Tomitella gaofuii: one gene and its partner. The protein of the gene in region 2 binds, or shares a complex with, the protein of the main gene of each other region. Links are inferred from orthologs where the notes say so. Each region holds a gene or a part of one and is shown on either strand. Other genes may lie near its edges.

The links.
Region 1: the proteins of uvrA (region 2) and mfd are in contact, whole or in part, in a crystal structure (PDB 4DFC), measured with the Escherichia coli proteins. The link is inferred for Tomitella gaofuii from one-to-one orthologs.

What each region holds. Positions count from the first base shown.
Region 1 is NZ_CP059900.1:1,716,794-1,723,264, reverse strand. What follows is about bases 2,333-6,471. They hold mfd (transcription-repair coupling factor), read right to left. Parts: upstream 6,130-6,471; coding sequence 2,533-6,129; downstream 2,333-2,532. Other genes in these bases: H4F70_RS08110 (MazG nucleotide pyrophosphohydrolase domain-containing protein), read right to left, coding at 2,333-2,536. Also shown: H4F70_RS08115 (lytic transglycosylase domain-containing protein), read right to left, coding at 871-1,596; more of H4F70_RS08110, read right to left, coding at 1,856-2,332. UniProt on the Escherichia coli protein: Couples transcription and DNA repair by recognizing RNA polymerase (RNAP) stalled at DNA lesions. Mediates ATP-dependent release of RNAP and its truncated transcript from the DNA, and recruitment of nucleotide excision repair machinery to the damaged site.
Region 2 is NZ_CP059900.1:2,823,506-2,831,568, forward strand. The notes cover bases 2,702-6,099. They hold uvrA (excinuclease ABC subunit UvrA), read right to left. Parts: upstream 5,758-6,099; coding sequence 2,902-5,757; downstream 2,702-2,901. Other genes in these bases: H4F70_RS13065 (ABC transporter permease), read left to right, coding at 2,702-2,889; H4F70_RS13075 (MBL fold metallo-hydrolase), read left to right, coding at 5,917-6,099. In the rest of the region: H4F70_RS13060 (ABC transporter ATP-binding protein), read left to right, coding at 1-325; more of H4F70_RS13065, read left to right, coding at 322-2,701; more of H4F70_RS13075, read left to right, coding at 6,100-6,600; H4F70_RS13080 (DoxX family protein), read left to right, coding at 6,674-7,609; H4F70_RS13085 (HelD family protein), read left to right, coding at 7,788-8,063. UniProt on the Escherichia coli protein: The UvrABC repair system catalyzes the recognition and processing of DNA lesions. UvrA is an ATPase and a DNA-binding protein. A damage recognition complex composed of 2 UvrA and 2 UvrB subunits scans DNA for abnormalities.

The sequences.
Region 1 (6,471 bases), 1.1 Mb from region 2 along the record:
GTCACAGCTCCCGCCCCCGATTCCACGCTGCGAATCAGGAACACGCCGAATACTAGGCCCCGCCACCGACAAGTCCTCATACCGTTACTGCGGTTTACGGACTCTTGAAGGGGTTTTGTAGGTCGTTCAGATGACACTAGAAATTGCCATAAGCAGCGCGCACGAATCGCACTGATGCAGATCAGTGGCCGGGCATCACAACGCACCACGCACCTGATCCCCTCCGGGCGGTCGCACCGTGAGAGTTTCCGGAACAGCACCCCGGCGGCGAAACTGACCCGGGCCCGCCCCGCGCCGTTGGCGGACGGCTGCGGGCCGGGCCCGGAATGCGGGTGCGGACGATCACCCGCGGACGCGGTCGAGGCCGGGGCGCCGCTCGGGCGGGAGCAGCAGCCGGCACAGCCCTTTCCGCGTCGTCACTCCCGGCGGTGTCCCGCCGGACGACTTCGGCGATGCGGCCGTCGACGCCACCGCCCGGGAGCCACGGAACCCTTACGTATGGACACCGATTCATACGTACGAACAACTACTCCCCGCCGCTTCCCGGATCGCGACCAGCGCAACACCCGACGCGGGTCGGCGGCGACCACAAAGACCTGGTGAAACGCTAACACCGTTGTCGCAGTTCATCTACTTGAGTACTCCTCATTACGCATAACTGGACGTTCGATCAATATCGAATACGGCAATACCGCCCAGCGCGCGAACATCGCACATTGCCACAACCGGGCCCGCAACCAGCATCGATACGACCTGCACCCTCGGCCGAACAGCACACCGTGACCACACCGAGTAGAACATGTTGTGTAATCGTTACTACGAAAAACGTGCGTCTAAATGTCAGCCGAACGGTCTAATGCCCCGCTGCGGTCAGGGCCGCACGCCTACCGAGTAGGCGTTGGCCCGGAACTGCACTTCACGCGCGTACGCCTCCGACATGTTGTAGGAGGCGAGCGCGTCGGTCCATCCCGCCGCGGTGGACAGATCGCGCCCGAAGCCGCACAAATAGCGCCCCGCGGTAAGCGCCGCGTCGTCGAGGTTGTCAGGGTCGGCGATGCCGTCGCCGTTCGCGTCCACACCCCAGCGTTGCCACGTCTCCGGGATGAACTGCATCGGCCCCATCGCCCGATCATGCACCGGGTCTCCGTCCATGGCCCCGCCGTCGGTGTCGTCGATTTTCGCCACGCCGGGACTGCCGTCCAGCGCCACGCCCCGGATGGGCGGATTCACCTGGCCGTTTGCGGACACCGATGCGCCGCCGTGCGTCCCGTGCTTGCTCTCCACGGACCCGATCCCCGCAACGGTCGTCCACCCCAGGTGGCAATCGGGCCGCGCCACCGCCATCACCGCCTGCGCATAGCCGTACGCCTCGAGGGCCGTCTGCGAGATACCCAGCTGGTCGCTCAGACCCGACGCCCAATCCGCCAGCTGATCGGCGCTGCGTCCGGGCGCCTCCACGTCGATCGGCGGCAACGGCGCACCCGCGCCCGGCGGGTTGAGGTCGGGGACTGTCGGGCGCTCGACCAGAGAACAGGAGACCACGGCGGCGCCCACGACACCGCTGACCACCACGGCGGGCATCACCGCGGCGATCATCGCCGCGGCGCGACTGCGCACTCGTCTGGCACCGCCCACCGTCGGCCTCCTGGTTCGTCTTCACCGCACTGCACTCACCTGCATTGCACTCACCTGCACTGCGCCCACCACATTGCGCCCACCGCACTGCACTCACCGCCGTGCACCTAGCCCACTGCACCGTCGCCGGTGCCGGCGGCCAGCCCATGCTACGGACCCGGGGGCGGCATGCCGGTTCGCCGCGCGAACACGTTCGGTGGTGGGGCTCGGCGACGACGGATCAGCGCAACGCGGCACGCCACTCGTCGGCGCTGGGGCGCGCGCGCCGCTCCCCACCTTCGCGGTCCGTCCCCGCGCCACACGCCCGCATCGCACGCTCGGCCGCCCGGATCCGTCGCGCGAACTCCAGGGCCTCGGAGCGCAGTCGTTCCTCAGCGCCCCCGTCGGGGCTCACGGTCACTGTGGTCAGTGCTGCCGGGATCGCGTCGGCGGGCACTCCGGCGTCGCGCGCCCTGGCGAGGACCTTCGCGGCGAGCGCCAGCGCAGGCTGGGCCGCCGGGATGCCGTCCATGGCCGACGCGTCGGGCCGTTCCCGGGACTTGGCGCGTTCCCAGTCGTCGACCTGGGTGGCCAGGTCCACGCCGCCGGCCAGCACCCCGGCGGAACGCGCCGTTACCTTGCGGATGAACGACTCGGCCACGTCGTCGATGGTGAAGTCCGCGCCGATGCGGGCGTGGAAAAGCACTTGGAGCAGCACGTCGCCCAACTCGGCCACCATCTCGTCGCGGTTCCCGGAGGCGATGGCGTCAAGCAGCTCGTAGGTCTCCTCCACGAGGTAGCCGGTGAGGCTGGAGTGCGTCTGCTGCGATTCCCACGCGCCGTCGGTGCACAGCGTGTCCATGAGCGCCACCGCGTCAAGCAGCCGGGCTCCTTCCCGCGGCGTGCCGTCCGGCCCCGTCATGCCGGCGCCGGGGCCGCCGTGCCCAGACTCGCGGACAGATCTACCATCCCGGCCGGCTTGCCGTCGAGCGCCAGGAGGAAGTCGACGACGAACTGCAGCAGCTCGGTGTCACGCAGACGGGCCGACCCCAGGCCGCCCGTACGCGGCAGCGGGATCTGCACCGTCGAGGTGGTCGCCCGGTACGCCGCGCCCTTGTAGAGCCGCTTGAGCCGGAGCTGCTTGGAATCGGCGAGGGGCATCGGCGAGAGCCGCACCTGGGTGCCGCTGACGCCGACGTCCGTGACGCCGTACTGCCGGCACAGCAGGCGCAGCCGCGCCACGGCGACCAGGCGCCGCACCTCCTCCGGAACGGGGCCGTAGCGGTCGACCAGCTCGTCGACCACCGCGGCGATCCCGGCCTCATCGGCGGCCGCGGCGATCTTGCGGTAGGCCTCGAGGCGCAGGCGGTCGCCGTCGATGTAGTCCGGCGGGATGTGCGCGTCCACCGGCAGGTCCACGTGCACCTCCTTGGTCTCCTCTGCGGCGGCCACGGGGGCGCCGTCGGCCACCGCCCGGTATGCCTCCACGGCCTCCCCCACCAGCCGCACATACAGGTCGAAGCCGACCCCCGCGACGTGCCCGGACTGCTCGGCGCCCAGCACGTTGCCGGCGCCGCGCAATTCGAGGTCCTTCATGGCCACCGCCATGCCCGCACCCAGTTCGTTGTTGCGGGCGATGGTGGTGAGCCTGTCGTAGGCGGTCTCCGTCAGCGGCTTCTCCGGCGGATACAAGAAGTAGGCGTAGCCCCGTTCGCGCCCGCGGCCCACCCGGCCGCGCAGCTGGTGCAGCTGCGCCAGGCCCAGCGCGTCGGCCCGCTCCACGATCAGGGTGTTCGCGTTGGAGATGTCCAGGCCCGTCTCGATGATGGTCGTGCACACCAGCACGTCGAACTCGCGGTTCCAGAACCCCTGCACGGTCTGCTCGAGCATCTCCTCGTTCATCTGGCCGTGCGCGGTCACCACCCGGGCCTCCGGCACCAGTTCGCGCAGCCGCGCCGCCGCCTTGTCGATGGAACTGACCCGGTTGTGCACGTAGAACACCTGGCCGTCGCGCAGCAGCTCGCGCCGGATCGCGGCCGCCACCTGCTTGTCCGCATACGCGCCCACGTAGGTGAGGATGGGGTGGCGCTCCTCGGGCGGGGTGAGGATGGTCGACATCTCGCGGATGCCGGCCAGGCTCATCTCCAAAGTGCGGGGGATGGGCGTGGCGGACATGGTGAGCACGTCCACGTGGCTGCGCAGCGCCTTGATGTGCTCCTTGTGCTCCACGCCGAAGCGCTGCTCCTCGTCGACGATGACCAGACCCAGGTCCTTCCACCGCACGCCCGTCTGCAGCAGCCGGTGCGTGCCGATGACCACGTCGACCTCCCCGGTGGCCAACTGCTCGACGGTGGTGCGTGACTCGGCCGGGTCGGTGAAGCGCGAGAGTCCCTTGATGGTGACGGGGAAACCGGCCATGCGGTCCTCGAACGTCTGCTGATGCTGCTGCGCCAGCAGCGTCGTCGGCACCAGTACCGCCACCTGTTTGCCGTCCTGCACCGCCTTGAACGCGGCGCGCACCGCGATCTCCGTCTTGCCGTAGCCCACGTCGCCGCAGATGACGCGGTCCATCGGCACGGCCTTCTCCATGTCGGACTTGACCTCGTCGATGGCGGTGAGCTGGTCGCCGGTCTCGGTGAAGGCGAATGCGTCCTCCATCTCGCGCTGCCACGGGCTGTCCGACGCGAACCGGTGGCCGGGCGCCGCCTGGCGCTTGGCGTAGAGCTGCACCAGTTCTCCGGCGATCTCGCGGACCGCCTTGCGCGCTTTGCGTTTGGTGTTCTTCCAGTCCGACCCGCCAAGCTTGCTCAGCGACGGCAGCTCGCCGCCCACATAGCGCGAGAGCTGGTCGAGCGACTCCATGGGGACGAACAGCTTGTCGCCCGGCTGGCCGCGTTTGCCCGCATACTCGAGCACCAGATATTCGCGGCGCGCCCCGGAGACGGTGCGCGAGGTCATCTCCACGAACCGGCCGATGCCGTGCTGGTCGTGCACCACCAGGTCGCCCGCGGTCAGCGCCAGCGGATCCACCTGATTGCGCCGCTTGGGCGGCATTCGCTTGCCGTCGCCCACCGCGGCGACCCGGTTGCCGGTCAGGTCGGCCTCGGTGATGAGCACCAGCTCGGCGTCGGGCAACACAAGGCCGTCCTGCATCGCACCGCGGAGCACCGCGACGCGCCCCGGCGCAACATCGTCGTGCGTGCCCGCGCGCACCGCGGGGACCTCGGCCTCCGCGAGCCGCTGCAGCAGGCGCGTCACGGTCCCCGCGCCGCCGACGATCAACGCCGCCCGGCCGCCGCCGGTGACGTGTGCCCGCAGCGTCGCGAAAATGGTGGCGATCTGCTCCTCCGACCCGCGCGCCGTGGGCGATGCGGACAGCTCCGGCACGTACTCGCCGTCGTCGCCCGACGCGAGCGGGCTCACCGTCCACCACGGGACGCCCGCTTCCACGGCCGCCTCGTGCACCTGCCGTAGCGAGCGGTAGGCGGTGTCGCCCAGATCGAGCCGGGAAGTGTCCAACGGCGCGTCGCCGCCCACCGAGGCCGCGCTCCACGACGCTTCCAAGAACTCCTTGCCCGTCTTGACCAGGTCCGTCGCCCGGGTACGGACACGTTCCGGATCGGCGATCAGCACGTGGGCGCCAGCGGGAAGCACGTCGGTGAGCAACGTGGTGCCGCCCGGGACCAGCGCGGGGATGAGCGCCTCCATGCCCTCGGCGGGGATCCCCTGGGCCAGGGATTCGAGCAATTCGACCAGCGCGGCGTCCTCGGGATGCCCGGCAGCGAGCGCCGCGGCACGCTCGCGCACGTCCGCGGTGAGCAGCAGCTCACGGCAGGGCGGCGCGATGAGCACCGGCACCTCCACCTCTGTGATGGAACGCTGGTCGGCCACCGAGAACGGGCGCAGCTCGGAGACCTCGTCGCCCCAGAACTCGATACGCACCGCGTGGTCGGAGGTGGGCGGAAAGACGTCGAGGATGCCGCCGCGCACGGCGAACTCGCCGCGCTTTCCCACCATGTCCACCCGGGTGTAGGCCAGCTCGACCAGGCGCGCGACGAGGCCCTCCAGGTCGTGTTCCTCGTCCTCGCGCACGATCACCGGCTCGATCTCGCCGAGCCCCGGGGCCATCGGCTGCACCAGCGAGCGCACCGTGGCGACGATGACCTGCAGCGGCGGACCGTAGACGGCGTCCCCGGGGCGCGCCAGCCGGCGCAGCACCGACAGACGGCGGCCCACGGTGTCCGCGCCCGGGGACAGCCGCTCATGCGGCAGCGTCTCCCACGACGGGAACTGGGCGACCGCGTCGCCCAGGATCTCCTGCAGCTCGCGGGTGCGGTCGTCCGCCTCCCGGCCGCTCGCCGTGACGAGCAGCACCGGCGCGCGCCGGCCCAGGGCGGCCGCGAGCAGCGACCGCGCCGCGGACGGGGCGACGACGGACAGTTCCGGCCGCCCCGCCATGTCCGCGAACTCGCACAGCGCATGGTCGGACAGGGCGACGTCTGCGAGCGCGGACATCGGGGTGGCGGGGGTCGACGACGGGGCGATGGTGGACAACGAGAAGGCTCCTCGCGGGCTGCCCGGGCCGCAGTGCGGTGGACTCGGGCCGGCCCGATTCGTAAATGTGCGGCACGGCGTCGGACCGGCCGGCGCGATACGGCCGGGACCGGCATAGGCGTCTAGGGGCGGGTCGATGCTGCGGCGGCGATGACGTGCCTGCCCGGCGACAGGACTCTCATGGTGCGGGCAGGACTCTCATGGTGCGCAACGCGGCCGTGGCCGATTCTAGTCCCCGGCGGCGGCGCGCCCGTCGCGCCTACTGCACGGCGGCCGCCCGCCGGCCGTCGATCAAGCAATCGG
Region 2 (8,063 bases):
CCGCCTCGGGCACCGACCGTCCGAGCTTTCCGGCGGGCAGCAGCAGCGCGTCGCGTGTGCCCGGGCCCTCGTCGGGGCCCCCGAGCTGGTCTTCGGCGACGAGCCCACCGGCAACCTCGACTCGCGCTCGTCCGGCGAGGTCCTCGGCATCCTGCGCGACGCGGTGGACAGGCTCGGGCACACAGTGGTCATCGTCACCCATGAACCGACGGCCGCGGCCTACGCCGACCGCGTCGTATTCCTTGCCGACGGGCGCATCGTCGGCGAGATGCGCAACCCCGCCGCGGACACGGTGCTGGACCGGATGAAGGTCCTGGATTCGTGAACTGCGCGCGGGTCCGGGCGGGAGCCGGGCGCACTCCAGCACTTCGCCGGGTCGCACTGCGCACTCTCGCCGCCAACCGGGTTCGGTTGGCGCTCACCGTGGTCGCCGTGGTCCTCGGCACCGCGTTCGTCGCCGGATCCTTCGTCTTCACCGACACCCTGCACAAGGCGTTCGACGGGGTGTTCGCCGACGTGGCCGAGGGCGTCGACGTGCAAGTCTCCACGGAGCACCCAGGCGCGGGCGGCGTTCCCGACGCGTACGGCCCCTTGCTCCGCGGCCTCCAGCACGTCGCGGACGTCACCCCGCAGGTGTCGGGGCCCGTGGTGCTCGTCGACGCCGACGGGAAGCCCGTGCAAACCGGCGGCGCCCCCAGCATGGGCCTGTCCTACACCCGCCCCGGGACGGCGCCGGGGGACCCGGAGCCCATCGTGGCGGGCGCGCCGCCCTCCACCGACGGTGAGGTGATGCTCAACGACGCCGCCGCGCGCGCGGCGGGCCTGCACGTGGGCGACCGCACACAGGTGCTCGTCCCTGCAAAGGGGCTCCAGGACGTCACCGTCACCGGGATTTACTCCCCCGCCGCGGACACCGGCGGCTACGTGGGGGTCGAGTTCACCGCGGAACAGGCCCGGGCCCTGTTCACTGACGGCTCCCACGTTGGGGCGTTCCAGGTGACCGCCACCCCCGGGACCGCACCCGCGACGCTGCGCGACGAGATCGCCGCGGCCCTGCCCGGCACCCCGGAGCTGCGGGTCGAGACCGGCGCGCAGGTACGCGAGCGTGTGCAGTCGCAGCTGGACGACGCGCTGCGCTTCGTCAACTATTTCCTGCTCGCCTTCGGCGCGATCGCGCTACTCGCCGGGACCTTCATCATCTACAACACCTTCTCAATGATCGTCGCGCAGCGCATGCGCGAGCTGGCGCTGCTGCGGGCCGTCGGCGCAGGCCGTCGGCAGATCCGCCGCTCGGTGCTGGGCGAGGCGGCGGCGGTGGGCCTGGCGGGCAGCGCGGTAGGCCTCGCCGCGGGGATCGGACTGGCCTATGGACTGCGCGCCGCACTCAATGCCGCCGACCTGGGCCTGCCCCGCGGTGACCTGGCTGTGACCGCGAGGACGGTGGTGGCCGCACTGATCCTCGGTGCGGTCGTCACCGTCGCCAGCGCCTGGGTGCCGGCGCGGCGTGCGTCCGCGGTGCCGCCTGTGGCCGCAATGCGCGCGGAGTTCGCGTCCACCGGGACGTCGCTGCGTCGGCGCACGGCGGTCGGCGCGCTGGGGATCGCCGGCGGCACCGTCGCTCTCGTACTCGGCGCGCTGGCGGAGACGACCCCTGTGGCCGCGTCGGTCGTCGGAGCCGGCGCGGCCACAGTGCTGGTCGGCGCGCTGCTGGTCTCGCCCGCGCTGTCCTCGCCGGTGATCCGGATCCTCGGCGCCGCCGTCCCACGGGTGTTCGGCGCACCCGGACGCCTCGCCGTCACCAACGCGACCCGCAACCCCCGCCGCACCTCGGCGACCGGGTTCGCCCTCACGCTCGGGCTCATGCTCGTCACCCTGATCGGAGTGTTCGGAGCCTCCGCCCGCAGCAGCGTGGACGCGCTCATCGACACCGGGATCCGCGCGGACTTCGTCCTCACCGGCATCGGGCCTTCCGGCATCCCGCCGCGCGCCGCCGATGCCGCCGCAGCGGCCCCCGGCGTGGGCGCGGTGGTCCGGTTCCACCCCGTGCGCGCGGAACTGGACGGCGCATCGACCGCCGGGCTCGCCGCCTCGGGCCCGGTGGCGGATCTCCTGCGGATGGATATCGTCTCCGGGAACGCCGAGCTCACCGGCGACGGGATGCTCGTGTCCACCGACGCTGCCGCCCGCCACGGCTGGACTGTCGGCGACGCCGTCGAGCTGACCGGGCCGGACGGCACCGTGTTCCGCAGCGTCGTCCGCGGCACGTACGCACCGCAGTCCGCGCTGGGCGACTGGGTGGTCGGCGAGGCCGCGTACCGCGCGCTCGTGCCGGAGCTCGCGCGCCGAGACGTCCTCATGCTCGTCGACGCCGCGCCCGGCACCACGCCGGCCGCCCTGCGGGAATCGCTGACGTCGGCCACCGACCCGTACCTGGTGGTGCAGGTGCAGGACCGCGACGAGTTCCGCGGTGCGCAGGCCCGGCAGATCGACCAGATGCTGGCCGTGCTCTATGGCCTGCTGGCGCTCGCGATCGTCATCGCGGTGCTGGGGATCGTCAACACGCTCGCACTCTCCGTGGTCGAGCGGCGCCGGGAGATCGGCATGCTCCGCGCCATCGGAACCCACCGCGCCCAGGTGCGCCGGACCGTGTACCTCGAGTCGACACTCATCGCCGTGTACGGGGCGGTGGTCGGCGTGGTGCTGGGCCTGGCCTTCGGGGCGGCCTTCGTGCACGCGCTGCGCAATGAGGGGATCGATCACCTCGCCATCCCCTGGGCACAGTCGCTGGCAATGCTCGCCGGCTCCGCCGCCGTGGGCGTGGCCGCGGCGGTGTGGCCGGCGTCCCGCGCGGCGCGCACCGACCCGCTCACGGCCATCGACGAGCCGTGAGGCGGCGCGCGATCAGCGCAGCATCGGCTTGAGGAAGCGGCCCGTGTAGCTCTCGGGCGCCGCAGCGATGTCCTCGGGCGTGCCGGATGCGACGACGGTGCCCCCGCCGGCCCCGCCCTCCGGGCCCATGTCGATGATCCAGTCGGACGTCTTGACCACGTCGAGGTTGTGCTCGATGACCAGGACCGTGTTGCCCTTGTCCACCAGGCCACCGATCACCGCCAGCAGCTTGCGGATGTCCTCGAAATGCAGGCCCGTGGTGGGCTCGTCCAGCACGTAGACGGTGCGCCCGTTGGAACGCTTCTGCAGCTCGGCGGCCAGCTTGACGCGCTGGGCCTCGCCGCCCGAGAGCGTGGGCGCGGGCTGGCCCAGGCGCACGTAACCCAATCCGACGTCGACGAGAGTGGCCAGGTACCGGTGGATCGACGTGATCGGCTTGAAGAACTCCGCCGCCTCCTCGATGGGCATCTCGAGGACCTCGGCGATCGTCTTGCCCTTGTACCGGACCTCAAGGGTCTCGCGGTTGTACCGGGCGCCGTGGCACACCTCGCACGGCACATAGACGTCCGGGAGGAAGTTCATCTCGATCTTCAAAGTGCCGTCGCCGGAGCAGGCCTCGCAACGCCCGCCCTTGACGTTGAACGAGAACCGCCCGGGCTGGTAGCCGCGCACCTTGGCCTCCGTCGTGGCGGCGAACAGCGACCGGATCTTGTCGAACACGCCCGTGTAGGTGGCGGGGTTGGACCGGGGAGTCCGGCCGATCGGCGACTGGTCCACCTGCACGAGCTTGTCCAGGTTGTCCAGGCCGGCGACCCGTTTGTGCCGCCCCGGCACCTGCCGCGCGCCGTTGAGCCGGTTGGCCAGCACGGTGGAGAGGATGGTGTTGACCAACGTCGACTTGCCCGAGCCGGACACGCCCGTGATCGTGGTGAGGACGCCGAGGGGGAACGCGACGTCGATGTCGCGCAGGTTGTTCTCGCGTGCGCCGACCACCGTGAGCATCCGACCGGGGTCCACCGGACGGCGGGCCTCGGGCAGCGGGATCCGCTCACGCCCGGCCAGGTATGCGCCCGTGAGCGATTCCGGGTTGTCGAGCAGGTCCGCGAAGCCCCCGCTGTGCACGATCCTGCCGCCGTGCTCACCGGCCATCGGCCCGATGTCGACGATCCAGTCTGAGGCACGGATGGTGTCCTCGTCGTGCTCGACCACGATGAGCGTGTTGCCCAGGTCGCGCAGCCGCGACAGCGTCTCGAGCAGCCGGTGGTTGTCGCGCTGGTGCAGACCGATCGACGGCTCGTCGAGCACGTAGAGCACACCCACCAGGCCCGAGCCGATCTGCGTGGCGAGCCGGATGCGCTGCGCCTCCCCGCCCGAGAGCGTGGCCGCCGGCCGCTCCAGCGACAGGTATTCCAGCCCCACGTCCAGCAGGAACCCCAGGCGCGCCTGCACCTCACGCAGCACCTGCCCCGCGATGGCCTCCTCGCGCCTGCCCAGCGTGAGGCCGCCCAGGAACTTCGCGCAATCGGAGATCGACAGGGCACAGACCTCGGCGATGGATTTGCGCCCGCTCTGTCCGCCGGACAGCGTCACCGACAGGATCTCCGGGCGCAGACGGGCACCGCCGCACGCGGGACACGGGACGTCTCGCATGTAGCCCTCGTAGCGCTCCTTCATCTGATCCGACTCGGTCTGCTCCAACCGGCGGTGCAGGAACGGGATCACGCCCTCGAAGGCCGCGTAATAGGAGCGGGTGCGTCCGTAGCGATTGCGGTACCGCACGTGCACCTGGGCGTCGCTGCCGTGCAGCACCGCGGTCCGCACCTTCTTGGGCAGCGACCGCCAGGGCGCGTCGACGTCGAACTCGAGCTCCCCCGCCAGGCCCGACAGCAGCCGGCCGAAGTACTCGGCGCTCTGGCCCGTCGACCACGGCGCCACCGCGCCCCCCGCGAGGCTCAGGTCCGGGTCCGGCACCACGAGGTCCGGGTCGACCTCCTTGTGGATGCCCAGGCCCGCGCACTCCGGGCACGCGCCGTACGGGGAGTTGAAGGAGAACGACCGGGGCTCGAGGTCGTCGATGGCCAGCGCATGGCCGTTGGGACAGGCCAGCTTCTCCGAGAACCTGCGCAGGCGGTCCGGCGCGTCGTCGTCCCGGTCGACGAAGTCGAGCACGACGATGCCGTCCGCCAGCCGCAGCGCGGTCTCCACCGAGTCCGTCAGCCGCTGCTTGGCGGACGCCTTGACGGTGAGCCGGTCGACGACCACGTCGACGTCGTGCTTCTCCTGCTTCTTCAGCTTCGGCGGGTCGGTGAGCGGGTAGACCTCGCCGTCCACACGCACGCGGGCGAAACCCTGCGCCGCGAGCTGCTCGAACAGGTCGACGAACTCGCCCTTGCGCGTACGCACCACAGGGGCCAGCACCTGGAACTTGGTGCGCTCCTCCATGTCCAGCACCTGGTCGACGATCTGCTGCGGTGTCTGCCGCGTGATGGGCTCACCGCACTGCGGGCAGTGCGCCGACCCCGCACGCGCGTAGAGCAGACGCAGGTAGTCGTACACCTCCGTGATGGTGCCCACCGTCGACCGCGGGTTGCGGTTGGTGGACTTCTGGTCGATCGACACGGCCGGCGACAGGCCCTCGATGAAGTCGACGTCGGGCTTGTCCATCTGGCCGAGGAACTGCCGGGCATAGGCGGACAACGACTCGACGTAGCGACGCTGCCCCTCCGCGAAGATGGTGTCGAACGCGAGCGACGACTTGCCGGACCCGGAAAGCCCGGTGAACGCGATCATCGCGTCCCGCGGAAGATCCAGGTCCACCCCGCGTAGGTTGTGCTCGCGGGCGCCCCGCACGATCAGCCGATCACTCACCGGTCACGTCCTCCCAGCGTGTTCGGTCCCGGACCCTTCCGGACACCACATCTCTCGAACGCAGATTCTAACGGAACCATTCCCCGGCTTCACCCCGGGACCCGACGCACCCCGGCGGGGGCACGACCGCGCGCGGGAAGAATCTGTAGCGTGTGGGAAATGACGACCGCACCGTTGAAGATCGCCGACGAGTACACGGGCACCCTCTCGCCCGGCGGAACACCCCAGCGCCGCACGCTGAGCGGAGCCACCATCATCAAGGCCTCCGTGGGGCCGATGGACAACAATGCCTACCTCGTCACCTGCACCGAGACCGGCTCCGCCGTGCTCATCGACGCGGCCAACGACTCCGAACACCTCATGCGCATCATCGACGAGAACGCCCCGGAGCTGAGCCTCATCGTCACCACCCACCGGCACCCGGACCACTGGCAGTCGCTCGAGGACGTCGTGGCCGGATTCGCCTCGCCCACCGCCGCCAGCGCGGTGGACGGCCCGGAGCTTCCGGTGACGCCGGACCGCACCGTGGCGCACGGGGACGCGCTCTCCGTCGGCAAGCTCACGTTCACGGTGATCGCACTGCGCGGCCACACCCCCGGGTCGATCGCCCTGGCGTTGAAGGCCGACGGCACCACGCACCTGTTCACCGGCGACAGCCTCTTCCCCGGCGGGCCGGGAAAGACAAGCGGTGCAGACGAATTCGGTTCGCTGATGTCCGACCTGGAGCAGCGTGTGTTCGGCGTTTACGACGACTCGACGGTGGTATATCCGGGGCACGGGGCGGACACGACTCTCGGCGCCGAGCGTCCGCACCTGACAGAATGGCGTCGACGCGGTTGGTGACCACGGCTCACCGCGTTCTCCGCGCCGCCGTGCACAGTGGCGTCCGCCCGGGGCGCCGGACCAGGAGGTAGCCATGCTCGTCCGCAGAATCGCCCGGCCCATGCTCGCATCGATCTTCGTGGTCATGGGTGCGGACGCGGTCCGGGACCCGTCCGGGCGCGCCGTCGCCGTGACCGGGTTCGCGGACACCTACCGCGACGTCTTCCCAAGCGGTGTGCACGACGCGATCGCGTCCGACCCGGAGAACCTCGTCCGGGCGAACGGGCTGGTGCAGGTCGGCGGCGGGCTCATGCTCGCCGCGGGAAAGTGCCCGCGCGCCGCCGCCGGCACCCTGGCGGGTTCCATGGTTCCGACCACGCTCATCGGCCACGACTTCTGGAATGAAACCGACCCCGCCCAGCGCAAGGCGCAGATGGTCCAGTTCCTCAAAAACGTGGGCCTCACGGGCGGACTGCTGCTGGCCGCCGTCGACACCGAGGGCAGGCCGTCGCTCGGCTGGCGCGCGCGGCGCGCGGCCCGCAAGGTGCAGGACGCCGTCGCCACCGCACACCCCGCCGGCACGGACGTCGCCTCGACGCACGGCGCCGAGCTCACCGAGGCCGCCGCCCAGCGCGGGGCGGAGTGGGCGGATGCGGCACGGCGTTGGGGCGGCGAGGTCGCCGACGCCGCGGGCTCCGCCGGACACCGGGGCTCCCGGTTGGCGGACTCCGCGCTGCACCGCGGCGCGGAGTGGGCCGGCACGGCGCGCAAACGCGGTCTCGAGCTGGCCGGCGCGGCGGAGTCCCGCGGCGCCGATTGGGCGGACGCCGCCGGGGAATGGGCCGAGGCCGCGGGGCACAGGGGCGGCGCATGGCTCGAGCGCGCACAGGCCCGCGCGCACGCCGAGGCTCCGGATCTGGGACGCCGGGCGCAGGCGCGCGCCGAGGATGCGGCCCGCCGCTCCGCGCGGGCGGCCGGCTCTCTGTCCGACGAGGTCAAGCGGAGCGGCATCCTCGGCCGGTCGAGGTAACCCCCGCCTCTCGTCTAGACTGGCGTGTCGCCGTCCACCGCCCGGCCCGTCGGCCGTGCGTGCGGTCCGGCCCCGTAACCGCCCGTCAGGAGAGTGCACCCCCGCCTTGTCCGACAATGCACCTGTCGACCCCGCACAGTCCGCCGAGATCCCGCGGGAGCAGCGCGCGCTCGACGCCATGTACACCCGGCTGGACCACCTGCGCAGTGATACGCGTGAACGCTTGAGCCGGGTGCTCCTCGAGAGCGGCGGCACCCCCCAGGCCCGCTCCGAACGCGAGTCCTACACACAGCTCTACACCGACGACATCGTCCGGTACGACGCCGCCGAGCACGGCCTGTGCTTCGGCCGCCTCGACATGGCCGACGGCGAGACCCGGCACGTCGGCAGGATCGGCATCCGTGACGAGGACGATTACGCCACCCCGTTGCTCCTGGATTGGCGCGCCCCGCTG